2 regions of the Ensifer sp. ENS09 genome follow, and region 2 is predicted to be linked to the other one. Evidence: riboswitches for the same ligand, from Rfam matches in the RefSeq annotation. Region 2 holds a riboswitch; the other holds the start of a gene.

Region 1 (4,406 bases), on a different contig from region 2:
GGACGACGCCTCGCGCGGCTCCAACGCCATCCTCTCGATCGACCTGGAATCCCAGGAAATCACCGGCCCGGACGGCGGCTCGGTCAAGTTCGAGGTCGATGCCTTCAAGCGTCACTGCCTGCTGAACGGCCTCGACGACATCGGCCTGACGCTGGAAAAGGCAACCGCCATCGACAACTTCGAAAAGACGGTCGGCGCTTCGCGTCCCTGGGCTTAAAGCGAGAAGCATGGCGCGCAAGCTCATCTCCTCGGGTTCACCCTTCGAAAAGACGGCAGGCTATTCGCGTGCCGTCGCGATGGGCGACTGGTGCTTCGTCTCCGGCACGACCGGCTATGACTACGCCACCATGACCATGCCCGAGACGGTGGAGGAGCAGGCGCGCAATTGCCTGAAGACGATCGAGGGCGCGCTGAAGGAAGCGGGCTTCTCGATGAAGGATGTGGTGCGCAACCACTACTACGTCACCGATGCCAGCTTCGCCGACCGGGTGTTCCCGATCTTCGGCGAAGTCTTCGGCGAGATCCGCCCGGCCGCAACGATGATCGTCTGCGACCTGATCCGCCCGGAAATGCTGATCGAGATCGAAGTCACCGCCCTTCGCGGCTGACCGCTTGATCACGCCTGCCCTCAAAACGATTCCGATTTAAGCCATTATGCGATAGTCCATAGGGCATGACTTCGCCTGACTTACGCTGAACCGGAAGACGCCCATGCAATTTCAAGGCACCGCCGACTATATCGCCGACAAGGACCTGATGATCGCCGTCAACGCCGCGATCCGATTGGAGCGGCCACTGTTGGTCAAGGGCGAGCCCGGCACCGGCAAGACCGAGCTTGCCCGCCAGATCGCCGCAGCCCTTGGCCTCGAACTGATCGAATGGAGCGTCAAGTCGACGACCAAGGCGCAGCAGGGCCTTTACGAATATGACGCCGTGTCGCGGCTTCGCGACAGCCAGCTCGGCGACGAGCGCGTCAACGAGGTCCGCAACTACATCCGCAAGGGCAAGCTCTGGCAGGCCTTCGAGGCGGACCGCCGCGTGGTGCTTCTGATCGACGAGATCGACAAGGCCGACATCGAGTTTCCGAACGACCTGCTGCAGGAACTCGACCGCATGGAATTCCATGTCTACGAGACCGGCGAGATGATCGGCGCCCGTCACCGGCCGATCGTCATCATCACGTCCAACAACGAGAAGGAGCTGCCGGACGCATTTTTGCGCCGCTGCTTCTTTCACTATATCCGCTTCCCCGACGCGGACACGCTCGCCCGCATCGTCGAGGTGCATTATCCCGGCATCCGCAAGACGCTGCTGTCCGCAGCGCTCGCCGCCTTCTACGACATCCGCCAGGTGCCGGGCCTCAAGAAGAAACCCTCCACGTCCGAGGCGCTCGACTGGATCCGCCTGCTCGTCGCCGACGAGGTCGATCCGGCCGACCTCAGGGCCGACGCCAAGACCATGCTGCCGAAGCTGCATGGTGCGCTCTTGAAGAACGAGCAGGACGTGCACCTCTTCGAGCGCCTCGCCTTCATGGCCCGCCGCGACCAATGACGCCCGACGCCCATAAGGTGCTGATCTATGGCACCTGGCAGGACCGGCTGCTGGTCTTCGACGAACCGGACTTTCCCGAGATCGAGCTGCAGGTGCCGGGCGGCACGATGGAGCCGGGCGAAAGCCCGCAGACATCGGCCTTGCGGGAGTTCGTCGAGGAGACAGGGCTGACGCCGTCGCAGACACTCACACATCTCGTCACGCAGGACTACCACTACCCGAAGGACGGCAGGACGATCTGCCATCGGCGGCACTACTTTCACGTCGCGCTCGCCGGCGAGCAACGGCAGACCTGGATACATCAGGAAATGACGCCTTTTGGCGGCGGCGAGCCGATCCGCTTCCGCTTCTTCTGGCTCGGCCTCGATGAGGCTGAGCGCCGGCTCGGTTATGGCATGCGGGATGCTCTAAGCCTGCTGCGAACTGTTGAGTGGTAGACGCCAACTGGGAGCAGCAAGGCGCCTCCTCCCCGTCAAAACGGCGAGAAGGTCGCGGCAGCGGGATGAGGGACCACGACACCCCGAATCGTTTTTCTTGACCCCCGCGGCCCACTCGCGCTATCAAATTCCCTGTGGTGATTTGGCCGGCCGGCTTGCAGCCACGTTAAACAAGTCGCTAAAGGGCCGAGGAAAGTTGGATTTCCGAGGACCGGTCGCGATCAATCGCCGCCGGTTTTTTTGTATTGATCGAGTGGAAGCCCATGCCCATCAAGATTCCCGATACGCTGCCCGCCTTCGAAACCCTCGTGCATGAGGGCGTGCGGGTGATGACCGAGACCGTGGCGATCCGTCAGGATATCCGCCCGCTCCAGATCGGGCTCCTGAACCTCATGCCGAACAAGATCAAGACGGAGATCCAGATGGCGCGCCTGATCGGCGCCTCGCCGCTGCAGGTGGAATTGTCACTGGTGCGCATCGGCGCTCACCGGGCCAAGAACACCTCGGAAGATCACCTGCTCTCCTTCTACGAGACCTGGGAAGAAGTGCAGGGCCGCAAGTTCGACGGCTTCATAATCACCGGCGCGCCGGTCGAGACGCTCGAATACGAGGACGTCACCTATTGGGACGAACTGAAGCGCATCCTCGACTGGACCGAGACCAACGTGCATTCGACGCTCAACGTCTGCTGGGGCGCGATGGCGGCGATCTATCACTTCCACAACGTGCCGAAGTATCCGCTGAAGGAAAAGGCCTTCGGCGTCTACCGCCACCAGAACCTCAATCGTTCCTCCGTCTACCTCAACGGCTTCTCCGACGATTTCGCCGTCCCGGTCTCGCGCTGGACCGAGGTCCGCCGCGCCGACATCGACAAGGTGCCGAGCCTCGAAATCCTGATGGAATCGAAGGAGATGGGCGTCTGCCTGGTGCACGAGAAGAAGGGCAACCGGCTCTACATGTTCAACCACGTGGAGTATGATTCGACCTCGCTGTCGGACGAATACTTCCGCGACGTGGATGCGGGCGTGCCGATCAAGATGCCGCACGACTACTTCCCGCACAACGATTCGACCCTGCCGCCGCAGAATCGCTGGCGCAGTCATGCGCATCTCTTCTTCGGCAACTGGATCAACGAGATGTACCAGACGACGCCGTATGATGTCGCGGAGATCGGCGCCGGGAAAAGCTGAGGTCAGATGTTCATTCCCTTCTTCCTCGAACTCAAGGCGGCGAAGGTCCCGGTCACGCTCCGGGAATTCCTGTCCTTGATCGAGGGGATGGAGGCGGGCATCGCCACCTTCGACGTCGAGGCCTTCTACTATCTGGCGCGCACGGCACTGGTGAAGGACGAGCGCCATATCGACCGCTTCGACCGGGTGTTCCAGCATTGCTTTTCCGGTCTTGAAGCCGTCAACCCGATGGAGGCGGGCGAAGAGGCCGTCATCCCCGAGGACTGGCTGCGCAAGCTCGCAGAGAAGCATCTGAGCGAGGAAGAAAAACGCCTGATCGAGGCGCTCGGTGGCTTCGACAAGCTGATGGAGACCTTGCGCCAGCGGCTGCAGGAACAAAAGGGCCGGCACCAGGGCGGCTCGAAATGGATCGGCACCGCCGGCACCTCGCCTTTCGGCGCCTATGGATACAACCCCGAGGGTGTGCGGATCGGCCAGGACCAGTCGCGCCACCGCCGCGCCGTCAAGGTCTGGGACCGGCGCGAGTTCAAGGATTACGACGACACGGTCGAACTCGGCACGCGCAACATCAAGGTGGCGCTAAAACGCCTCCGGCGCTGGGTGCGCCAGGGTGCTGCCGACGAGCTTGATCTCGGTGGCACGATCCGCGCCACCGCCGAACACGGCTATCTCGACGTGGTGACAAGGCCCGAGCGTCGCAATGCCGTGAAGCTCCTGATGTTCTTCGACATCGGCGGCTCGATGGACGATCATATCCGCATCGTCGAAGAACTGTTTTCAGCGGCTCGCAGCGAGTTCCGCCACATGGAGCATTTCTACTTCCACAATTGCGTCTACGAGGGCCTGTGGAAGGACAATCGCCGCCGGCGCGTTGACATCACCCGGACGACCGAAGTGCTGCGCACCTATGGCGGCGACTACCGCGCGATCTTCGTCGGCGACGCCTCGATGAGCCCTTATGAGATCAGCCACCCCGGCGGCTCGGTCGAGCATTGGAACGACGAGGCAGGCGCCCTCTGGCTCTCGCGTCTGACGGCGCATTTTCCGCGCTCGATCTGGATCAACCCCGTGCCCGAACAGCACTGGAGTTACACCCAGTCGATCGGCATGGTGAAGAGCCTGTTCGAGGGGCGGATGTTTCCTTTGACGCTCGCTGGCCTTCAGGATGCGACCAAGCAGCTGTCGCGTTGAACGCGCCACGAAAATCTTGAGCGCCGTGTGCCTTTGA
Region 2 (4,406 bases):
ACATCGCCCTTCTGCAGCGCTGTCAGCATGGCCTCGCGGTCGGGAAAGACCTTGGCCTCGATCTTCGGGAAGAACGCCTTGAACATCGCCTCATGCGTGGTTCCGCCAACGACACCGACCGGCTTGCCCTTCAGATCCTTCGGCGCGGCCACTGCGCCCGCCGCCTTGGTGTTGACCGCGAACCGCGCCGGGAGCCGCATGAAGGCGCGCGAAAAGCCGAAGCGCTGGCGCAGTTCCGGACCGACGGCGACGCCGGCGGCCACCGCCTCACCCTGCCCCTGTTCCAGCGCCGGCAGCAGCTCCGCATAGGTCACCGCCTGGATCTGGCACTTGGCTTCGATGTCGAGCTCGCGGCAGATCTCGCGCACGAGATCCACATGAAATCCCGAAAGCTTGCCCGACTGGTCGATGAAGTTGAACGGCGGAAAGTCCACCGTCGTCAGGAAACGCAGGCGCGCGAGGCCCGTGAGGTCCGGTTTGGCGATGCGTTCTCGCGCATCGAAAAGAAGCGGCAGGTCCTTGGGCTGGGCCGCAAGCGGCGTTGCGATCAAGGACGCGCAAAAGGCGAACAGGGAGAAAAGCTTCATGGGCAGCGGGCCGGCACGTCTCGTGTGTCAGATGCGGCCCTTAGAACCGCGGATGATTCATCGCGTCCTAGGTTAGCCGTCCACGGCGCAAGTGGCCATAGGCCTTACGCCATCGAGGCAATGATCGGTCACGAAGGAATGGAGCGGGTGATCGGGATCGAACCGACGACATCCAGCTTGGGAAGCTGGCGTTCTACCGCTGAACTACACCCGCGGCGCCTGCGAAATTTCCCGAACCGGGGCGATCTGTCAAGCACCCTTGCGCCGGATCGCACCAGGGTCGCTTCGAAATCCCCTACTCGGCGCGAAAATGCTTCGAGAGCTTCAGGCCCTGCGCCTGGTAGTTGGAGCCGACGCCGAGGCCGTAGAGACCATCCGGGCGTTCCAGCATGTGTTCGTAAATCAGGCGGCCGACGATCTGGCCGTGTTCGAGGATGAACGGCACCTCGTGGCTGCGCACTTCCAGCACCGCACGGCTGCCCGTGCCGCCGGCAGAGGCATGGCCGAAGCCCGGATCGAAGAAACCGGCGTAATGCACGCGGAACTCGCCGACCAGCGGATCGAACGGCGTCATCTCGGCCGCATAAAGCGGCGGCACATGCACGGCCTCGCGCGAGACGAGAATGTAGAACTCATCCGGATCGAGGATCAGTTCGTCGCGGCCGCGGCTGTAGAGCGGCTCCCAGAAATCGAAGATCGCGTGCTGCGCCTTCTTGTCGACGTCGATAACCGCCGTGTGGTGCTTGCCGCGATAGCCGATCAGGCCTTCGGGCCCGGTGCCCTTCAGATCGATCGACAGCGCGATACCGCCGCCGCTGACATTCGGCTTGTCGCTCGCCACCAGCACGTCGCTATCATGCAGCGCCTGCAATTCCTGCTCCGACAGGATCGATTGGCCCATGCGGAAGCGGATCTGCGACAGGCGCGAGCCGCGGCGCACGACGATCGGGAAGGTGCGCGGGCTGATTTCGAGATAAAGCGGACCGCTGTAGCCGGCCGGGATCTTGTCGAATTCCTGGGCGCGGTCGGTGATGACGCGGGTGAAGATGTCGAGGCGGCCGGTCGAGCTCTTCGGGTTGGCCGAGGCCGACATGCCCTTGGGCAGCGCCAGGCTTTCCATCAGCGGCACGATGTAGACGCAGCCGGTCTCCAGCACCGCACCCTCGGTCAGGTCGACCACGTGCAGCTTCAGCCGGTCGAGCTTGTCGGCAACGAGATGAGACGGACCCGGCATGAAGCTTGCGCGGACGCGAAAAGCCTTGGCGCCGAGGCGCAGGTCGAGGCTTGCCGGCTGGATCTGATCGTCATCCAGCGGCTTCTCGCTCTTCAGGCGTCCCGATTCGAACAGCGCGGCGATCGCGCGATCGGCCAAAATCCCAGTGTCGCGGCCCATTGCAGTCCTCTTTTCAGTTGCGAGACAAAACCAAACTCCGGGAATTGACGCAAGCGTACCCTGGCAGTATTGAAGCTTTATCCCGTGGTGATTTGGCCGGTCGGCTTGCAGCCACGTTAAACAAGTAGCTAAAAAGGCCGGGTGTCAAACCGGCCCTTCACGCGGCCGGTTTTTTTGTTTTTGAAAGTGATCGTCACATGAGCAAAAACTGGCGCCCCGCAACGCAACTGGTCCATGGCGGCACGACCCGCTCCCAGCACGGCGAGACCTCCGAAGCGATCTTCCTCACCCAGGGCTTCGTCTACGAGACTTCGGAAGCCGCCGAGGCGCGCTTCAAGGGCGAGACCGAAGGTTTCATCTACGCCCGCTACGGCAGCCCGACCAACGACATGTTCGAGAAGCGCATGTGCATGCTGGAAGGCGCTGAAGACGCACGCGCCACCGCATCGGGCATGGCCGCGGTCACCGCCGCCATCCTCTGCCAGCTGAAGGCCGGCGATCATATCGTCGCTGCCCGCGCGCTCTTCGGCTCCTGCCGTTGGGTGGTCGAGACGCTGGCGCCGAAATACGGCATCGAATGCACGCTCGTCGACGGACGTGATCTCGCCAACTGGGAAAAGGCGATCCAGAAGAACACCAAGGTCTTCTTCCTCGAAAGCCCGACCAACCCGACGCTCGAAGTCATCGACATTGCCGGCGTCGCCAAGCTCGCCAACCAGATCGGGGCCAAGGTCGTCGTCGACAACGTCTTTGCGACGCCGCTCTTCCAGAAGCCGCTGGAACTCGGCGCGCACATCGTCGTCTATTCCGCCACCAAGCACATCGACGGCCAGGGCCGTTGCCTCGGCGGCGTGGTGCTTTCCGACAAGGAATGGATCAACGAGCACCTGCACGACTACTTCCGCCACACCGGCCCGGCGATGTCACCGTTCAACGCCTGGACGCTGCTGAAGGGCATCGAGACGCTGCCGCTGCGCGTGCGTCAGCAGACGGAAACGGCCCGCCGCGTCGCCGACTTCCTGGCGGAACAGCCGCAGGTCGCCAAGGTCATCTATCCCGGCCGCAAGGACCACCCGCAGGCCGACATCATCGCCAAGCAGATGACCGGCGGCTCGACGCTCGTCGCCTTCGAACTGAAGGGCGGCAAGGACGCTGCCTTCGCGCTGCAAAATGCGCTGGAGATCGTGCGCATCTCCAACAACCTCGGCGACAGCAAGAGCCTGATCACTCATCCGGCCACGACCACGCACAAGAACCTGACCGACGAGGCCCGTACGGAGCTCGGCATGTCCGCCGGCACCGTGCGCTTCTCGGCCGGTATCGAGGACAGCGACGATGTGGTGGAAGATTTCGCCCGCGCGCTGAAGGCCGTGAAGGCCTGATTTACGAAGACGCGGCCGCCGTGACCAACGGCGGCCGACGCCCCTTGCCGGTGGTCACGTAAGGACTTTCCGGCGGCCCAGCGCCAAGGCGCCAAGCCGGCTTCACCCGCCCGATCCCGTCAGCACGACCAACCGTCCCATCGTGGGATCGCACAATCTTGCCGTTATTCTTGACGAAACCATCTTGCTGTAGAATACCCTGAAAGACCTGAAGCAAGGTGATGCCCATGTATCGCGCTTTGACCCGCGACATAGAAGTTACGGTGGAGCCGTACTATCTCGAAGAACAGTCGGATCCCGATGACGGCCGCTATGTTTGGGGCTATCGCATCGTCATCTCAAACCACTCGGACGCGACCGTGCGGTTGATGACGCGCTACTGGCACATTACCGATGAGAATGGGCAAGTCGACGAGGTCAGCGGCCCGGGCGTCATCGGCGAGCAGCCGCTGCTCAATCCCGGCGATACCTATGAGTATTCGTCCGGATGCCCGCTGGATACGCCCTCGGGCGTGATGTTCGGTCACTACAGCATGGAATCGGAAGGCGGAGAGACCTTCAACGTGGCCATCCCCGCCTTCTCGCTCGATTCACCCGGGCTCGTGCGCACCCTGAACTGACGCCATCCGGAACAGCCTGTCCTTCACTGACGTCGCTCTAACTCGCGGCCAGTCGACCGGAGGCGCCCGCTACTGCGGGCGCACCTCGCTAGCTTCGAAGCGATAGGTCGTCGAGCAGAACTCGCAGGTCACCTTGACTTCGCCATCGTCGATGGTGCTTTCGAGGTCGTCCGTGCTCAGGTTGGACAACACCGACTGAAGCTTTTCGCGCGAGCAGCTGCAACGGTCATAGACCGCTTGCGGTTCATAGACGCGAACGCCGCGCTCGTGGAACAGGCGATAAAGCAGCCGCTCGGTTCCGACCATCGGATCGGTCAATTCGTCCATGTCGATCGTTTCGACCATCACCTTGGCTTCGGCCCAGAGATCGTCGTCCTCGAACGTGCTTTCGCCGTCATCGCCGTCGCCGCCCGAGAGGTCGGGC

Evidence for each region. A riboswitch is a leader RNA that binds a small molecule or an ion and turns the genes downstream of it on or off. The one in region 2 is predicted to bind S-adenosylmethionine.
Region 1: it holds a riboswitch for S-adenosylmethionine, as region 2 does, so the genes downstream of both, metA (homoserine O-succinyltransferase) here and IB267_RS12740 (O-succinylhomoserine sulfhydrylase) in region 2, are expected to answer to the same signal.

Annotation. Positions count from the first base shown of each region.
Region 1 covers NZ_JACVBP010000007.1:174,582-178,987, forward strand. Annotated here, with positions in the region: gene leuD (3-isopropylmalate dehydratase small subunit) at 1-217, shown strand, start outside; gene IB267_RS29670 (RidA family protein) at 228-608, shown strand; gene IB267_RS29675 (MoxR family ATPase) at 712-1,551, shown strand; gene IB267_RS29680 (NUDIX domain-containing protein) at 1,548-1,988, shown strand; SAM riboswitch at 2,113-2,190, shown strand; gene metA (homoserine O-succinyltransferase) at 2,252-3,178, shown strand; gene IB267_RS29690 (VWA domain-containing protein) at 3,185-4,369, shown strand.
Region 2 covers NZ_JACVBP010000002.1:952,697-957,102, forward strand. Annotated here, with positions in the region: gene IB267_RS12725 (transporter substrate-binding domain-containing protein) at 1-587, opposite strand, end outside; tRNA gene IB267_RS12730 (tRNA-Gly) at 727-801, opposite strand; gene IB267_RS12735 (2'-deoxycytidine 5'-triphosphate deaminase) at 883-1,980, opposite strand; SAM riboswitch at 2,055-2,133, shown strand; gene IB267_RS12740 (O-succinylhomoserine sulfhydrylase) at 2,178-3,362, shown strand; gene apaG (Co2+/Mg2+ efflux protein ApaG) at 3,590-3,982, shown strand; gene IB267_RS12750 (Hsp33 family molecular chaperone) at 4,052-4,406, opposite strand, start outside.